DNA from 2 places in the Micromonospora sp. CA-246542 genome. Region 1 is predicted to be linked to the other one. Evidence: predicted binding sites of a transcription regulator. Region 1 holds the regulator's gene; the other holds the start of a gene.
The links. The regulator HrcA, encoded in region 1, represses chaperone genes, less so after heat shock. The targets are predictions, from matches to a motif close to GGTTNGCACNCTCNNNNNGAGNGTGCNAACC.
Positions count from the first base shown of each region.

Region 2: groES (co-chaperone GroES) is a predicted target of HrcA. The motif match lies at 5,983-6,013, and genes of this name have one in related genera.

Region 1 covers NZ_CP192040.1:5,618,909-5,627,076, forward strand. Annotated here, with positions in the region: gene ACQP0N_RS25990 (SDR family NAD(P)-dependent oxidoreductase) at 1-526, shown strand, start outside; gene ACQP0N_RS25995 (16S rRNA (uracil(1498)-N(3))-methyltransferase) at 757-1,491, opposite strand; gene dnaJ (molecular chaperone DnaJ) at 1,493-2,641, opposite strand; gene hrcA (heat-inducible transcriptional repressor HrcA) at 2,715-3,737, opposite strand; gene ACQP0N_RS26010 (DUF4870 domain-containing protein) at 3,951-4,610, shown strand; gene hemW (radical SAM family heme chaperone HemW) at 4,673-5,896, opposite strand; gene ACQP0N_RS26020 (enoyl-CoA hydratase-related protein) at 5,916-6,725, shown strand; gene ACQP0N_RS26025 (SDR family NAD(P)-dependent oxidoreductase) at 6,903-7,667, opposite strand; gene ACQP0N_RS26030 (hypothetical protein) at 7,868-8,168, shown strand, end outside.
Region 2 covers NZ_CP192040.1:6,208,395-6,216,562, reverse strand. Annotated here, with positions in the region: gene ACQP0N_RS28790 (ROK family protein) at 1-739, opposite strand, end outside; gene ACQP0N_RS28785 (sugar ABC transporter permease) at 762-2,024, opposite strand; gene ACQP0N_RS28780 (ATP-binding cassette domain-containing protein) at 2,021-2,839, opposite strand; gene ACQP0N_RS28775 (sugar ABC transporter substrate-binding protein) at 2,953-4,041, opposite strand; gene ybaK (Cys-tRNA(Pro) deacylase) at 4,219-4,698, opposite strand; partial or broken gene ACQP0N_RS28765 (THUMP-like domain-containing protein) at 4,708-5,888, opposite strand; gene groES (co-chaperone GroES) at 6,147-6,461, shown strand; gene groL (chaperonin GroEL) at 6,532-8,168, shown strand, end outside.

The sequences.
Region 1 (8,168 bases):
CCTGGACGTGCTGGTCAACAACGCCGGCACGTACGGCGACCGGGACGTCCCGCACCCGATCTTCGGCACCTCGTACGAGGAGTGGCAGGCTCGCTGGCGGCAGGTGCTGGAGACCAACCTGACCGGTGCGGGGAACGTGATCTGGTGCGCCGCCCAGCACCTGCGCGAGCGGGGTGGCCGGATCGTCAACGTGTCCTCCCGCGGCGCGTTCCGGGGCGAGCCGGAGCAGCCGGCGTACGGCGCCAGCAAGGCGGGGCTGAACGCGCTCGGTCAGTCCCTCGCCGTGGCGCTCGCGCCGTACGGCATCACGGTCGCCACGGTGGCGCCGGGTTTCGTGGCGACCGACATGACGACCGAGCACCTGCGCGGCGAGCGGGGCGCGGCGATCCGGGCGCAGAGCCCGTTCGACCGGGTGGCCCGCCCGGAGGAGATCGCGGCCGCGGTGCACTGGCTGGCCTCGCCCGAGGCCGAGTGGGCCTCCGGCACGATCGTCGACCTCAACGGCGCGTCCTACCTGCGCAGCTGACCGCCCGCTCCCGGCGCAGCTCGCGGCCGAGCACGGCCTTCGGGCCCCTGGCCTCCGGGCCACTCATCGCCTCCTTTGCTCTGCTTCCATCACGGCAACACTCGAGGGTCGAAACTGTTGCCTCCGCTGAAGCAGAGCAAAGGACGCCGACGAGGTTGCCGGGAACCGAACGCGACGGCCGAACACGGCGAGCGGGCACGCACGGCGGCCCGCCGCGGCGGAAGGTGGAACTACCAGCGGCCGAGGCGGGTGGCGAGCACGCTGAGCGCGGCCACGCCGGCCGTGGAGGTACGCAGCACCTCCGGCCCGAGGCGTACCGGCCGGCCACCGGCCTCACGGAAGGCCGTCAGCTCGGCCCGGTCGATGCCGCCCTCCGGGCCGACCACGAGGACGATCTCCCCGCCCGACGGCAGGTCGACGCCGGTCAACGGCTCCTCGGCCTCCTCGTGCAGGATGAACCCGGCGGCGGCCCCGGCGATCCGGCGGGCGACCGTGGCGGTGGATTCGTCCGGCGCTCCGGCCACGACGGGCAGCCAGGGCCGACGGGCCTGTTTCGCCGCCTCGCGGGCGGTGGCGACCCACTTCTCGCGTGCGCGTACGCCCCGGTCGCCGCGCCACTGGGCCACCGAGCGCGACGCCGCCCAGGGCACGATCTCGTCCACCCCGACCTCGGTCATCGCCTGCACGGCCAGCTCGCCCCGGTCGCCCTTGGCGATGCCCTGCACGGTGACGATCCGGGGTACGGGCGCGTCCGCGTACCCCCGGGAGGTGACGGCGACCTCCAAGCTGCCCCGGCCGACGGCGGTGACCACGGCGGCGGCCGTGCCGCCCCGACCGTCGGCGAGCAGCAACTCCTCGCCGACGCGCAGCCGCTGCACGGTGGCGGCGTGGTGCCCCTCCGGGCCGTCCAGGGTCAGCGCGTCACCGATGGGCAGCGCGTCCACCAGGAACAGCGGCGCCGACACCTCAGGCGTGCCCGTTGAACGCGTCGCGCATCCGGGAGAAGAAGCCGCCCTGCTTGGTCAGCTCGGCGACCTCCTCGCCCCGGGTCTTGGCGAAGTCGCGCAGCATCTTCTCCTGGTCGGGGTCGAGCTTGGTGGGCGTCCGGACGTCCAGGTGCACGTAGAGGTCACCCCGGCCGGTGCCGCGCAGGTGCGGTACGCCCCGGGCGCGCAGTCGCAACGTGCTGGCCGGCTGGGTGCCGGCCTTGACGTCGACGGTCTCCTCGCTGTCCAGCGTCTTGATGGTGAGCCGGGTGCCCAGCGCGGCGGCGGTCATCGGCACGGTGACGCGGCAGTGCAGGTCGTCACCCTTGCGGGAGTAGACGTCGTGCGGACGCTCGTGGATCTCGACGTAGAGGTCGCCGGCGGTGCCACCGCCCGGGCCCACCTCACCCTGCTGGGCCAGCCGGATCCGCATGCCGTCCTCGACCCCGGCCGGGATCTTGACGGTGAGCGACCGGCGGGTGCGTACCCGGCCGTCGCCGGCGCAGGTCGGGCAGGGGTGCGGGATGGTGGTGCCGTAGCCCTGGCAGACGGTGCACGGCCGGGCCGAGACCACCTGGCCGAGGAAGGTGCGCTGCACCGACTGCACCTCGCCCCGGCCGGCGCACGCCTCACAGGTGGCCAGGTGGGTACCGGCCGCGGTGCCGGCGCCCGAGCAGGTGGTGCAGAGCACGGCGGTGTCGACGGTGATCGGGGCCTCGACGCCGAACGCCGTCTCGTGCAGGTCCAGTTCGAGGCGCAGGATCGCGTACGCGCCCGGTCGGGTCCGTGGACGCGGCCCACGGCCGGCGCCGCCCGCGGCGCCACCGAAGAACGCGTCCATGATGTCCTGGAAACCGACGAACGGGCCGGCTCCCCCCGGACCACCCGGGCCGCCCGCGCCCCCGCCGCCGGGGGCGAGCGGGTCGCCACCCAGGTCGACGATCTGCCGCTTCCGGTCGTCCGAGAGGACCTCGTACGCGGCGTTGATGTCCTTGAACTTCTCCTGGGCCTCCGGGTCCGGATTGACGTCCGGGTGGAACTGGCGCGCCAGCTTGCGGTAGGCACGCTTGATCTCGTCATCGGAGGCTTCCCGGCTGACACCGAGGATGCCGTAGTAGTCCCTGGCCACTGCGTTCCGTGTCCTCATGTTCGTCTCGCGTTGCGCCGACCGGCGGCCGCAGCCGGCCGTCGGCCCTGACTGGTCAGTTCTGGGCCAGCAGCTCGCCCACGTAGCGTGCCACGGCGCGCACCATGGCGATATTGCCGGGGTAGTCCATCCGGGTCGGCCCCAGCACTCCCAGGCCGCCCACGATGGTGGCCCCCGGGCCGTACCCGGTGCTGACCACCGAGGCGGCACGCAGGTTGTCGAACTCGTTCTCGTCGCCGATCAGCACCCGGGTCGTGCTGGGCTCGGTCTCGCCGATGAGCTTGAGGAGCACGACCTCCTCCTCCAACGCCTCCAGGATGGGCCGCAGCGAACCCTGGAAGTCGAGCAGACCGCCCCGGGTCAGGTTGGCGGTGCCGGCCAGGGCGATGCGTTCCTCGTGCCGCTCGACGAGCGTCTCCAGCAGGACGGTGGAGAGCGTGGTCATGGCCGGGCGTAACTGCACCGGCGCCTCTTCCACCAGCGCCTGCACCAGCGGCGGGGTGTCCGACATGCGCTCGCCGGCGAGCTTCTCGTTGACCAGGCGACGCAGGTCGGTGACGTCGTCGGCGGGCACCGGCCCCGGCAGCTCCACCAGCCGCTGCTCCACCCGGCCGGTGTCGGCGATCATGACGAGCATCAGCCGGGTGGTGGAGATCGGCACCAGCTCCAGGTGTCGCACCGAGGAGCGGGCGAGGCTCGGGTACTGCACCACGGCCACCTGGCGGGTCAACTGGGCGAGCAGCCGTACGGTGCGGTGGACCACGTCGTCGAGGTCGACGGCCCCGACGAGGAAGCGCTCGATGGCCCGGCGTTCGGCCGGGCTGAGCGGCTTGACCCGGGACAGCCGGTCGACGAAGAGCCGGTAGCCACGGTCGGTGGGCACTCGGCCGGCGCTGGTGTGCGGCTGCCGGATGTAGCCCTCCTCCTCCAGCACGGCCATGTCGTTGCGGACCGTCGCCGGGGAGACCCCGAGCTGGTGCCGCTCGACCAGCGCCTTGCTGCCGACCGGCTCCTGGGTCGAGACGTAGTCCTCGACGATGGCGCGGAGCACGGCGAGTTTCCGGTCGTCCAGACCCATCCTCCGCACCTCCTGTCGCACGTCGGCCGCCGGCCCACCCGGGCCGACGGACCGTCCTGGCACTCGACTGTAACGAGTGCCAGTCTACGTCGGCGTGCCCGCCGACGCGATGATCAACGAACGCCCGTGACATCCCGCGCGGGCCGATCGGCCCGGACGGCAGGGCGATGTCGCTCTGGTGCGACGTTGCCAACGGCACCTACCGTGACAACCATGACTGAACCACCTCGCCCTCCCGGCGCGGGAGACCCCGGCAACTACCCGCCGGAGCCGAATCTCCCCGGCTCGTCCTCGTCGGCCGAGCCGCCCACCGCACCACTGTCCGGGGCGCCCGGCCCGGGCGGCTATCCCCCAGCCGGTGACTATCCGCCGCCCACCGGTGACCAACCGCCGTCGGGCGGCTACCCTCCGCAGGGCGACTACCCCCCACCTGGCGGTTACCCCCCGCCCGGTGGTTACCCCCCGCCGGGCGGCCCGACTGGCGGGTATCCGACCGGCGGAGCGTACGGCGGCCCCGGCGGCGGTTACGCCAACAACGAGGACAAGACCTGGGCGCTCGTCGCCCACTTCGGCGGCGCGGCCGGGATGATCATCAGCGCTGGCGTGCTCGGCTGGATCGCCCCGCTGGTGGCGTTGCTGGCCCGGGGCAGCCAGTCCCCGACCGTCCGGGCGCACGCCGTGTCGGCGCTCAACTTCCAGCTCATCTGGTCGATCGTCGGCCTGGTCGGCTGGGTGCTGTCCTGCATCGTCATCGGCTTCATCGGCGTCGTGGCGGCCGTCGTGCTCGGGGCCGTGTGCGGCATCCTCGCCGGCATCAAGGCCAACGAGGGGCAGCTCTACCGCTACCCGCTCTCCGCCAACTTCATCAAGTGATCCGGGCCGGCCGCTCCCCCGGCCGGTCCGGCACACCGCCGCCGGCCGGGCGGGCGTCCGGCTCAGGGCAGCAGGTCCCGCACGACCGCGTCGGCGAGCAGCCGGCCGCGCAGGGTGAGGACCGCCCGTCCGGCCGCGTACCCCTCGGCGTCCAGCAGACCGTCGGCGAGGGCCCGCGCGGCACCGGCCCGACCGGCGCCGTCGAGCACCCGCAGCGGCAGTCCGCTGGCGAGCCGCAGCCGGAGCATCACGTCCTCCATGTGCGCCTCGTCCGTGGTCAGCACCTCGCGGGCCAGGCCGGGTGACGCGCCGGCCGCCAGCCGCTGGGCGTACGTGGTGGGGTGCTTCACGTTCCACCAGCGCACCCCGCCGACGTGGCTGTGCGCGCCCGGGCCGAGGCCCCACCAGTCGGCGCCGGTCCAGTAGAGCAGGTTGTGCCGGCACCGGGCCTCGTCGGTGCGCGCCCAGTTGGACACCTCGTACCAGGAGAGGCCCGCCGCATCGAGGGCGGCCTCCGCCGCCAGGTAGCGGTCCGCCGCCACGTCGTCACTGGGGTACGGCAACTCGCCGCGCTTCATCCGCGCGGCGAGCCGGGTGCCGTCCTCCACGATGAGGGCGTACGCGCTGACGTGGTCGACCCCGGCGGCCACGACCTGCGCCAAGGTGGCGGCGAAGTCCTCGGCCCGTTCCCCCGGCGTGCCGTAGATCAGGTCCAGGTTGACGTGGTCGAACCCGGCCTCGCGCGCCTCGCGGGCGGCGGCGGTGGCCCGGCCGGCGCTGTGCTTGCGGTCGAGGATCGCCAGCACACCGGGCGACGCGGACTGCATGCCCAGCGAGATCCGGGTGTAGCCGGCCGTCCGCAGCAGCTTCAACGACTCCGGGGTGACCGACTCCGGATTCGCCTCGGTGGTCACCTCGGCGTCGGCGGCGAGCCCCCAGGTGCGGTCGATGCCCTCGAGGATGCGGGCCAGGTCGTCGGCGGGGAGCAGGGTGGGCGTGCCGCCACCGACGAAGACGGTGTCGACGCGGGGTGGCGGGTTGTCGCCGAGCACCCGGGCGGCGAGCGCCAGCTCGGCCAGCACGGTCTCGGCGTACGCCTCACGGCTCGCGCCCCCACCCAGCTCGGCGGCCGTGTACGTGTTGAAGTCGCAGTAGCCGCAGCGACTGGCACAGAACGGGACGTGGACGTACACGCCGAAGCCGCGCGCGCCGACCGCCGTGGTAGCGGTGGCGGGCAACGATCCGTCGACGGGGACGGTCTCACCATCTGGAAGGACGCCGGGCATGGCCACTAGTGTGCCCGGCATGACCTCTCCCGACGTGCTCGTGCGGGTCGCCACGGCCCGTGGGGTGACCACCCTCACCCTGGACAGCCCGCACAACCGCAACGCGCTCTCCACCGCCCTGATGACCCAGTTGCTGGCCGGGCTGACGGACGCGGTGGCCGACGACGCGGTCCGCGTGATCGTGCTCGACCACACCGGGCCGGTCTTCTGCTCCGGCGCGGACCTGAAGGAGACCGCCGCGGCGTACGCCAGCGGAACCGTGCCCGCCGGCATGCTGGGCGACGTGCTGGCGGCGCTCTGGGAGTGCCCGAAGCCGATCCTGGCCCGGGTCGCCGGGCCCGCGCGGGCCGGCGGACTCGGCCTCATCGCAGCCGCCGATCTCGCGGTCTGCGCCGACGAGGCGACGTTCGCGTTCACCGAGGTCCGCATCGGGGTGATCCCGGCGGTGATCTCGGCGACCGTGCTGCCCCGGCTGCACCCCCGCGCCGCCGCCGAGCTGTACCTGACCGGGAACACCTTCGACGGGCGGCGGGCCGTCGAGGTCGGACTGGTGACGGCCTCGGTGCCGGCCCAGGAGCTGGACGACGTGGTGCGGGGTTACTGCGACTCCCTGGTCCGTGGCGCGCCCGGGGCGCTGGCCGGCACGAAGGATCTGCTGCGCCGGCCGGGCACCGCCGAGCTGCGTGGCGACCTGGCCCGCCTCGCCGCGCTCTCGACCGGCTACTTCCTCTCCGAGGAGGGCCGCGAGGGGGTCATGGCGTTCCGGGAGAGGAGGTCGCCGCGATGGGTGGCCGCTCTGGACGCCGAACGCGGTGACCAGGCCGGGTAGGACCGGGGACGTCGGCCGGCTGCGGTGGCGGCGGGTGCCCATGCCCTCCCCACGTCCTTTGCTCTGCTTCAACAGAGGCAACACCCGAGGGCTCCGAGTGTTGCCTCCGGTGAAGCAGAGCAAAGGCCCCTCGATGGGGGTCGGGGCCCCGCCTGGAAGCGGCGGCGCCCCGAAGGGTCACCACGCCGTCGCGCCACCGTCGACCGCGTAGTTGGCGCCGGTGATGTACGACGCCCGGTCCGAGGCGAGGAAGACCACCAGCTCGGCGACCTCCTCGGGGCGGGCGAAGCGCTTGAGCAGCGTCTTCGCCGTGATCGCGTCCCGGGCCTCCTGGTCGTCCCCCAGGTCGCGTTCACTGGCCGGGGTGAGGATGGGCCCGGGGCTGACCGCCACCGCCCGGATGCCGTGCGGAGCGCCTTCGAGCGCGAGCTGGCGGGTCATGCCGATGACGCCGGCGTTCGCCGCCGTGTGGCCGACCATCGGCGGGACGTGACCTGCGATCATCCCGGCCATCGAGGCCGCGTTGATGATGACGCCGCCACCGCGCCGGACGAGGTACGGCCAGGCGAACTTCGACACCAGGTACGGAATGTCGAGTTCACCGGCGATCGTGTACCGCCAGTCGTCGACCGAGAAGTCCGGCAGGGGGCCGAAGCGCAGCGCGGCCGCGTTGTTGTAGACGACGTCGAGCCCTCCGTACGCGGCCACGGCGTCCTCGACGAGCTGACGGACCTGTTCCGGGTCGGTCAGGTCGACGGGCGCGATGCTCGTCATCTCCCCACCGGCGGCCCGGACGAGGTCGACCGTCTCGTTGTTGCCGTCCACCTGGATGTCGGCCCCGACGACCTTCGCGCCCTCGCGGGCGAAGGTCAGCGCAGCGACGCGCCCCAGACCACCGCCCGTGCCGGTCACGAGTACCACCTTGCCGTCCAGCGTTCCCATCGAATTCCTCCTCGGCTCTGGCACGTCCGATTGACGTGTCAACCGGGAAAGGTCCTTGGCCAGGCATTCTCTTCCGGCTGTTGACGACGGGTGACGCGGCAGACACGATCTCCATCCGCAGGTGAGTTCCGCGCGCCAGCGGGAACGTCCCGATCGGCACGTGACGGCCGAGCGAAGCCCGAACCGGTCGAACGGCCCGGATGACGCCGGCGGGGACGTACGCTTGTCGAACTGTCGATCAGGAGGTGTGGGTGCGAACTCGGGCAGCCGTGGCGGGCGGAGTGGTGCTCATCCTCGTCGCCGTGATCGCGATCTGGCTCGTCGCCCGGCGGGTTGGGGACGAACTGCGGCTGCCGCTGGCCGGACGCACCTGCACGGTCCAGGCCGACGGCCGGGTGGTCCTGGACGTGGAGCAGATGGCGAACGCGGCCACCATCGCGGCGATCGGCGTCCAGCGCGGTATGCCCGAACGCGCCGTGGTGGTCGCGCTGGCCACCGCGT
Region 2 (8,168 bases), 590 kb from region 1:
TCATGTGGCCGACCTCGCCGCCGTACCCGCCGTGTCCGGTGAGCCGACGCCCACCGGCGATGATCCCGGCGCCGACGCCGACGTCGCCGTACAGGTAGATGACGTTGTCGCAGCCGGCCGCGACGCCCCTGGTGTGCTCGGCGAACGCCGCCACGTCCGCCACGTTGCCGACCGTGACCGGCACGTCCAGGCCCATCTCGGCCCCGAGCGCCGCGCCGATCGGCTCGTCCACCCAGCCGGTGGTGGGGCCGAGCCGCACCAGGCCGTCCTCCCGGCGGACCATGCCGCAGACCGCGACGCCGGTGCCGACGCAGATCGCGCCGCCCGGGACCGCCTGCTGCATCTCCTTGACGGCGCCGGCCAGCATCGGCGCGGCCTCCGCGGCCAGCAGACCGCGTGGGCGGTCCAGCTCGCGGCGGTCCAGCACCGCGCCGCCCAGACCGACCCGTGCGGCCCGCAGCCGGTCCACCTCCACGGAGTACGCGTACGCGTACACCCGGGCCGACTCGGGCCGGACGACAATGGACGGTCGTCCGGCCCGGCCGGTCTCCTTCGGCGTTCCCTCACTGACCAGCCCGACGCCGGCCAGGTCGGCGGTGAGCGCGCCGATGGTGCTCCGGTTCAACCCCAGTGCCGTGGTGAGTTCGGCACGGGTGGTCGGCCCGTGGACGTGCACGTACCGCAGCAGGGCCCCGAGGTTCTGCCGGCGAACCTCCTCCTGGCTCGGTGCCGGGCGCATGCTGGTGCTACCTCCCGCGCGGTCAGCGGGAGCCGGTGGCTGCCGCGCGGCGGCGGGAGAGGGCGTCGACGCTGGCGGCGAGCAGCAGCACGACGCCGGTCACCACGTACTTGACTCCCGCGCTGTACCCCATCAGGCCCATTCCGTTTTCGATGACCGCGACCACCGCGCCTCCCAGCACGGCATCGAATACCCGGCCCTTGCCGCCGAAGAGGCTGGTGCCGCCGATCACCGCCGCGCCGACCGCGTAGAGCAGTACGTTACTGCCCCCCGTGTTCGGGTCGACCGAGTTGGCCCGGCTGGCGGCCACGATGCCACCGACGGCGGCCATGGACGAGCAGATCACGAAGACGGAGATCCGGATCCGGTCGACTCCGATGCCGGCCCGGCGGGCCGCTTCCCGGTTGCCGCCGACGGCGTAGATGTGCCGGCCGTAGCTGGTGCGTTGGAGCACGAAGGTCCAGATGACAAGCAGCACCGCGATGATCGGCACCACGATCGGCACACCCTTGAGCGAGACGATGAGGACGTTGCGGCTGCGCTCCAGGTTGAGCACGTACACGGCGGTGCCGAGGATGACGGCGAGCCCGCCGATCCGCAGCGCCACCACCGCGATCGGGTCGGTGATCAGACCGCGGGCCGCCCGGTTGCGGTGGCGTAGCAGTTGCACCGCCGCGTAGCCGACGACGGCGACGGCGGTCAGCGCCCAGCCCAGCGCGGGGGCGAGGTTGCGGTTGGCGATGGCGACCAGCACCTCGTCGCGGACGGAGATGTTGGTGCCCTCCTGCACGAGCAGCAACACGACGCCCTGGAAGGCGAGGAAGCCGGCGAGAGTGACCACGAAGGACGGAATGCCGATCTTCGCGACGAGCATGCCGAGCGTGGTGCCGATGATGACACCGGTGGCGACCGCGGCGAGGACGGCAACCCACCAGGGGTAGCCGAGCACGGTGACCACGTTGGCCAGTACCGCCGCGCAGACACCGCTGGCGAAGCCGGCGGAGAGGTCGATCTCGCCGAGCAGCAGCACGAAGACCAGGCCCATCGCAATCAGCGTGACCGCCGCGCCCTGCGTGAAGAGGTTGGCGAAGTTGCCGGCCGACAGGAACGACGACGGCCGCATGACCGCGAAGACGGTGCAGAGCACGATCAGGCCGAGCACGGCTGGTAGCGCGCCGACGTCGCCACCGCGTACCCGGCTCACGTAGTTGCGGACGTGGCTCCCGACGGTCGGCGGCGGTGTGACGGCCGCCGGGCCGTCCTTGCGCACGGCGGTGGTGGTCATCGGACGCCTCCTGAGATCGAGTCGGCCGGCTGCGGGCCGTCGCCGTTGCCGCCCGGGTCGGTGGCGAGGCCGAGGCCGCCCGAGCGCCCGGCGGTGATCAGCTCAACCACCTGGGCGTGAGTGATGTCGGTGGTCTTCACCTGGGCGACCATCTGGCCGAGGTACAGCGCGGCGATCCGGTCGGAGACGGCGAAGACGTCGTTCATGTTGTGCGAGATGAGCACCACGGCCAGGCCGTTGTCGGCGAGGCGGCGGACCAGTTCGAGGACCTGGGCGGTCTGTGCCACGCCCAGGGCTGCGGTCGGCTCGTCCAGGATGACGAGCTTGCTGTTCCAGAGCACCGCCTTGGCGATGGCCACGGTCTGGCGCTGACCGCCGGAGAGGCTGGAGACGTGCTGGCGAAGCGAGGTGACGGTGCGGATGGAGAGCCCCGCCAGAGTCTCGGCGGCGAGCTGTTCCATGGTCGGCTCGTCCAGGACGATGCCGCTGTGCTTCTCCCGGCCGAGGAACATGTTCTGCACGATGTCCAGGTTGTCGCAGAGCGCGAGGTCCTGGTAGACGACCTCGATGCCGAGCGTGGCGGCGTCGCGGGGACTGCCGATGTGCACCGGTGCGCCGTTGAACAGGACCTCACCGGCGTCGGTGGGGTAGATGCCGCTGATGCACTTCACCAGGGTCGACTTACCGGCGCCGTTGTCGCCGACAAGTGCGGTCACTTCGCCCGGGTGGACGCTCAGGGCGACGTCGCGGAGCACCTGGACGGGACCGAAGCTCTTGTCGATCCCGCGGAGTTCCAGCAGGGGAATCGCGGACACGGGGTCTCCTTCTTAAGGGAGGGTCGGGGCCCGTCCGGCGGGCGCCGCCCGGCACGGGAGGGTGCTCCCGTGCCGGGCGGCGATGGTCGTCCCGGCGGGTACTGCGGCGTCGGTCAGCTGATGCCGGCTTCGGCGCAGAACTTGGCGTACGCCGCGGTGCAGACCTGCTCCTTGGTCGCGTAGCCGTCGGCGATGACGTCCTTGACGTTGTCCTTGTAGATGGCCTTCGGGGTGAGCAGCACCGAGGGGACGTCGCGGTCACCGTCCTTCACCGACTGGCCGGTGTCCTTCTTCTCGCCCTTCGCCAGCGCGATGGCCAGGTCCGCGGCGGCCTTGGCCTCTTCCCGGACCGCCTTGTAGACGGTCATGCACTGGTCACCGGCGAGGATGTTCTGCAGGCCCTCCACGCTGGCGTCCTGCCCGGTCACCGGCACCTTGCCGTTGATTTTGTTCTTCTTCAGGATCGAGATGGCGGCGTTGCCGAGAGTGTCGTTGGCGGCCAGCACGCCGTCGATCTTGCCCTTGGTTGCGGTGAGCTGCTGCTCGAAGATGGTCGCGGCGGTGGGGCCGTCCCAGCCCGGCACGGCGTCGTCCGGGCCCTTGGTGTATTCCTTGGAGTCGAACTTCGGCTTGAGCACCGAGTCGTAGCCGGCCTTGAACAGGGTGGCGTTGTTGTCGGTGGGCGAGCCGTTCAGGTACGACACGACAGGGTTCTTGGCGCCCTTCTCGGTCAGGCACTTCGACAGGCCCTCGCCCTGGAGCTTGCCGACGACCTCGTTGTCGAAGCTGACGTAGTACTGGGCGGAGCCGCCCAGGGTGAGCCGGTCGTAGTCGATGGTGGCGACGCCCTGCGACTTGGCCTTGTCGAGCACGGCCTTGCCGGTGCCGGAGTCCAGGTTGACGATCATCAGGGCGGTGACGCCGCCGGTGATCATCTGGTCGGCGATGGTCTGGAAGGCGGCCTTGTCGTTCTGGGCGTTCTGGATGTCGGACTGGACGCCGGCGGCCTTGAACGCCTCCTCCAGGAAGCGACGGTCCGCCGTCTCCCAGCGGGGGGAGGACTTGCTGTCCGGAAGGATCACGCCGATCTTGGGAGTCTTCTTGGAGTCGGCCGAACCGTTGCCGGAGTCGTCGCCGCAGGCGGTCAAACCGCCGGTCGCGAGCAGGCCCACGGCGGCGATGGTGAGGATCCCCTTACGCATGTGCAGGGTCCTTTCGGAGGTGGGGGAGGTGTTGTTTTGTTGTGTCCGGCAACGTATTCCGCGTCACACTGGCACCACAAGACCACGCAGGTCCCAAGTTTGTTGGAAGCGATAACAATTCAGCAACGCGACTGTTACTCGCCGAACATCCCCCGAAAAGCGCGATGTAACGACAGGTCAGCGGGCCTGCAACGGCGCGCTGCGGGCCCCGGTGAGCGCCACCAGGTCCACCGCCGCCAGTTCGAGTTGCAGCCCGCGCCGACCAGCGGAGACGTAGATCGTCGGCAGGTTCAGCGCGGAGTCGTCGAGCACGGTGGGCAGCCGTCGACGCTGCCCGAGTGGGCTGATCCCGCCTCGCACGTAGCCGGTGGCCCGCTCGGCGACCGTCCGCTCGGCGAGCGCCGCCCGCTTGCCGCCGACCGCCGCGGCGAGCGCCTTGAGGTCCAGCTCACCGGTCACCGGTACGACCGCCACGGTGAGGACGCCGTCCACCTCGGTCACCAGCGACTTGAACACCCGCTCCGGAGCCACGCCGAGGGCCGCCGCCACCAGGGCACCGTAGTTCGGAGCGTCGGGTGCCACCCGGTACGGGTGGGTGCGGTGCGCGATCCCGCGCTTGGCCAGTAATGCCGTTGCCGGAGTGCCCTGTCCCGCCACGCCCCGAACCTAAACCACCGGCCGGCCGATCAGCACGGTCGGCGCTCCGGCGACCCGGGTCAGCACCAGGCTCGCCGCCTGGTCGCCGGCGAGGCGCAGGTCCCGCCGCAACTGCTCGGGCGTCAGCGCCGAACCCCGCTTGAGGATCTCCACCCGGCCCACCCGACGCTCGCGCAGCAACGCCCGTAGGCGCTTGAGCGAGAACGGCAGCACGTCGGTGATCTCCAGGCAGCGCGCGTACGGGGTGCGGGTCGGTCGATCGGCGTAGAGGTACGCGATGCTCGGGTCGGCCAGGGTGGCGTCCAGCTCCGCGGCCAGCTCGGCCACGAGGTGCGCGCGAACCACCGCCGGGTCCGGGTCGTACAGGTAGCGGCGTGCGGGCCCGACCGGCGCCTCCGTGTCGCCCGAGCCGGTGAGCTGGTGGATCTCCCTCCGGTACACGCTGGCACGGCGGGGCACCTCGGCCAGCTCGCCGCACCAGAGCGCGGCCTCGACCAGATCGCCGTCCACGCCGACCCACTCCGCCTCCGCGCCGGCCGGGATGAGCGCGTGGTCCAGGCCCGGCGCCACCTTCACCACCGTGCGCGGCACCCGCTCGGCCAGGCCGGTCACGAAGTCCCAGGGCGGCGAGTAGGCGCGCGGGTCGAAGATCCGTCGTCCGGTGCCGGTGGCCCGTCGGGCCGGGTCGCAGAAGACGCCGTCCACCCGCGACACGTCGAACGCCGTCGCGTCGCCGCACTCGACCGTGAACAGGTCGGCCAGCCCGGCTGCGGTGGCGTTGGCGGCGGCCATCGCCGCGGTCACCGGGTCGGCCTCCACCCCGTACACCCGGATGCCGGCACGGGCGGCGGCCAGCGCGTCCGCGCCGAGGCCGCACCCGAGATCGGCGAGGGTGCGCACGCCGGCCGCGTGCAGCCGGGCGGCCCGCCGGTCGGCAACCACCCGGCGGGTGGCCTGCTCCAGGCCGGGGCGGGTGAGGAACATCCCGGCGGCGGCGGGGCCGAACTTGCCCACCGCCCGGTGGCGCAGCTCGGCCTGGGTGAGGGCCGCCGCCGCCAGCGTGGGGGCACCCCGGCCGCGCGGAGCGCCGACGCCGCGGTCAGTGGATCGCCGCCGGCCAGCTCGGCCGCCGCCGTGAGGGCGGCCGACCCCTCGGGGGTACGCAGTGCCGCCAACTGATCGAGATCCACCTGCCCATTCTCCCGACCGAGGGGAAAATACCGCTGGCGGGGCGCGACGCGCTGGCACTCTCCTTGACGGAGTGCTAGCCACGGAATAACCTGCGATTAGCACTCTCACCCTGAGGGTGCCAGCTTCCGGGTCTCGCGACCCGGATGCGCACGCCAGGCGGACCGGCACCCGCGACGACGGCCCCGCCCGGTGGCATGAGGCAGATTGACGCTGGTCAGCCCCGCTGGCCGGCAACGAAACCAGTACCCCAGGAGGGTATGCCCGTGACTACCGCGACCAAGGTTGCGATCAAGCCGCTCGAGGACCGCATCGTGGTCCAGGCGAACGAGGCTGAGACCACCACGGCGTCGGGCATCGTGATCCCCGACACCGCCAAGGAGAAGCCGCAGGAGGGCACCGTCCTCGCTGTCGGTCCGGGGCGCGTCGACGACAACGGCAACCGGGTCCCGGTTGACGTGCAGGTCGGCGACACCGTCCTCTACTCGAAGTACGGCGGCACCGAGGTCAAGTACGCCGGCGAGGAGTACCTGGTGCTCTCCGCCCGCGACGTCCTCGCGGTCATCGAGAAGTAAGCAACCGATCAGTGTCGCTGCCCCGGTCCGGCTCGCCGGGCCGGGGCAGCGGCGCTTCGAAGGGACATTCATGGCGAAGATCCTCAGCTTCTCGGACGACGCCCGACACCTGCTGGAGCACGGTGTCAACGCCCTCGCTGACGCGGTCAAGGTCACCCTCGGCCCGCGCGGGCGCAACGTCGTCCTGGACAAGAAGTTCGGTGCGCCGACGATCACCAACGATGGCGTGACCATCGCGAAGGAGATCGAGCTCACCAACCCCTACGAGAACCTCGGCGCGCAGCTGGTCAAGGAGGTGGCGACCAAGACCAACGACGTCGCCGGCGACGGGACCACCACCGCGACCGTACTGGCGCAGGCGATGGTCCGTGAGGGCCTGCGCAACGTGACCGCCGGGACCAACCCGGCCGGCCTCAAGCGGGGCATCGACGCGGCGGCCGCCAAGGTCTCCGAGGCGCTGCTCGGCAAGGCCGTCGAGGTCTCCGGCAAGGAGTCGATCGCGAACGTGGCGACGATCTCCGCGCAGGACGCCACCATCGGCGAGCTGATCGCCGAGGCGATGGAGCGGGTCGGCCGCGACGGTGTCATCACCGTCGAGGAGGGCTCGATGCTCACCACCGAGCTGGACGTGACCGAGGGTCTCCAGTTCGACAAGGGCTTCATCTCGCCGAACTTCGTCACCGACCTGGAGGGTCAGGAGTCCGTCCTCGAGGACGCGTACATCCTGGTCACCACCCAGAAGATCTCGGCGATCGAGGAGCTACTCCCGCTGCTGGAGAAGGTCCTGCAGAACAGCAAGCCCCTGCTGATCATCGCCGAGGACGTGGACGGCCAGGCGCTCTCCACCCTGGTGGTCAACTCGCTGCGCAAGACCCTCAAGGTCTGCGCGGTCAAGGCCCCGGGCTTCGGCGACCGGCGCAAGGCCATGCTCCAGGACATCGCGATCTCCACCGGCGCCGAGCTGGTCGCCCCGGAGCTGGGCTACAAGCTCGACCAGGTCGGCCTGGAGGTGCTCGGCACCGCCCGGCGCGTCGTGGTCGACAAGGAGAACACCACGATCGTCGACGGCGGCGGCCAGAAGACCGAGGTCGACGACCGGGTGGCCCAGATCCGCAAGGAGATCGAGGCCTCCGACTCCGACTGGGACCGGGAGAAGCTGGCCGAGCGGCTGGCGAAGCTCTCCGGCGGCATCGCCGTGATCAAGGTGGGCGCGGCGACCGAGGTCGAGATGAAGGAGCGCAAGCACCGCATCGAGGACGCCATCGCGGCGACCAAGGCCGCGGTCGAGGAGGGCACCGTGCCCGGCGGCGGCGCCGCCCTGGTGCAGATCCTCCCCGTGCTCGACGACGACCTGGGCTTCACCGGCGAGGAGAAGGTCGGCGTCTCGATCGTGCGCAAGGCGCTGGTCGAGCCGCTGCGCTGGATCGCGCAGAACGCCGGCCACGACGGCTACGTCGTGACCCAGAAGGTCGCCGGCATGCAGTGGGGCAACGGCCTCGACGCGGCCACCGGCGAGTACGGCGACCTGGTCAAGTCCGGCATCATCGACCCGGTGAAGGTGACCCGCAACGCCGTCACCAACGCCGCGTCGATCGCCGGCCTGCTGCTCACCACGGAGAGCCTCGTGGTGGAGAAGCCGGAGCAGCCCGAGCCGGCCGCCGCCGGTGGCGGGCACGGCCACGGCCACCAGCACGGCCCGGGCTTCTG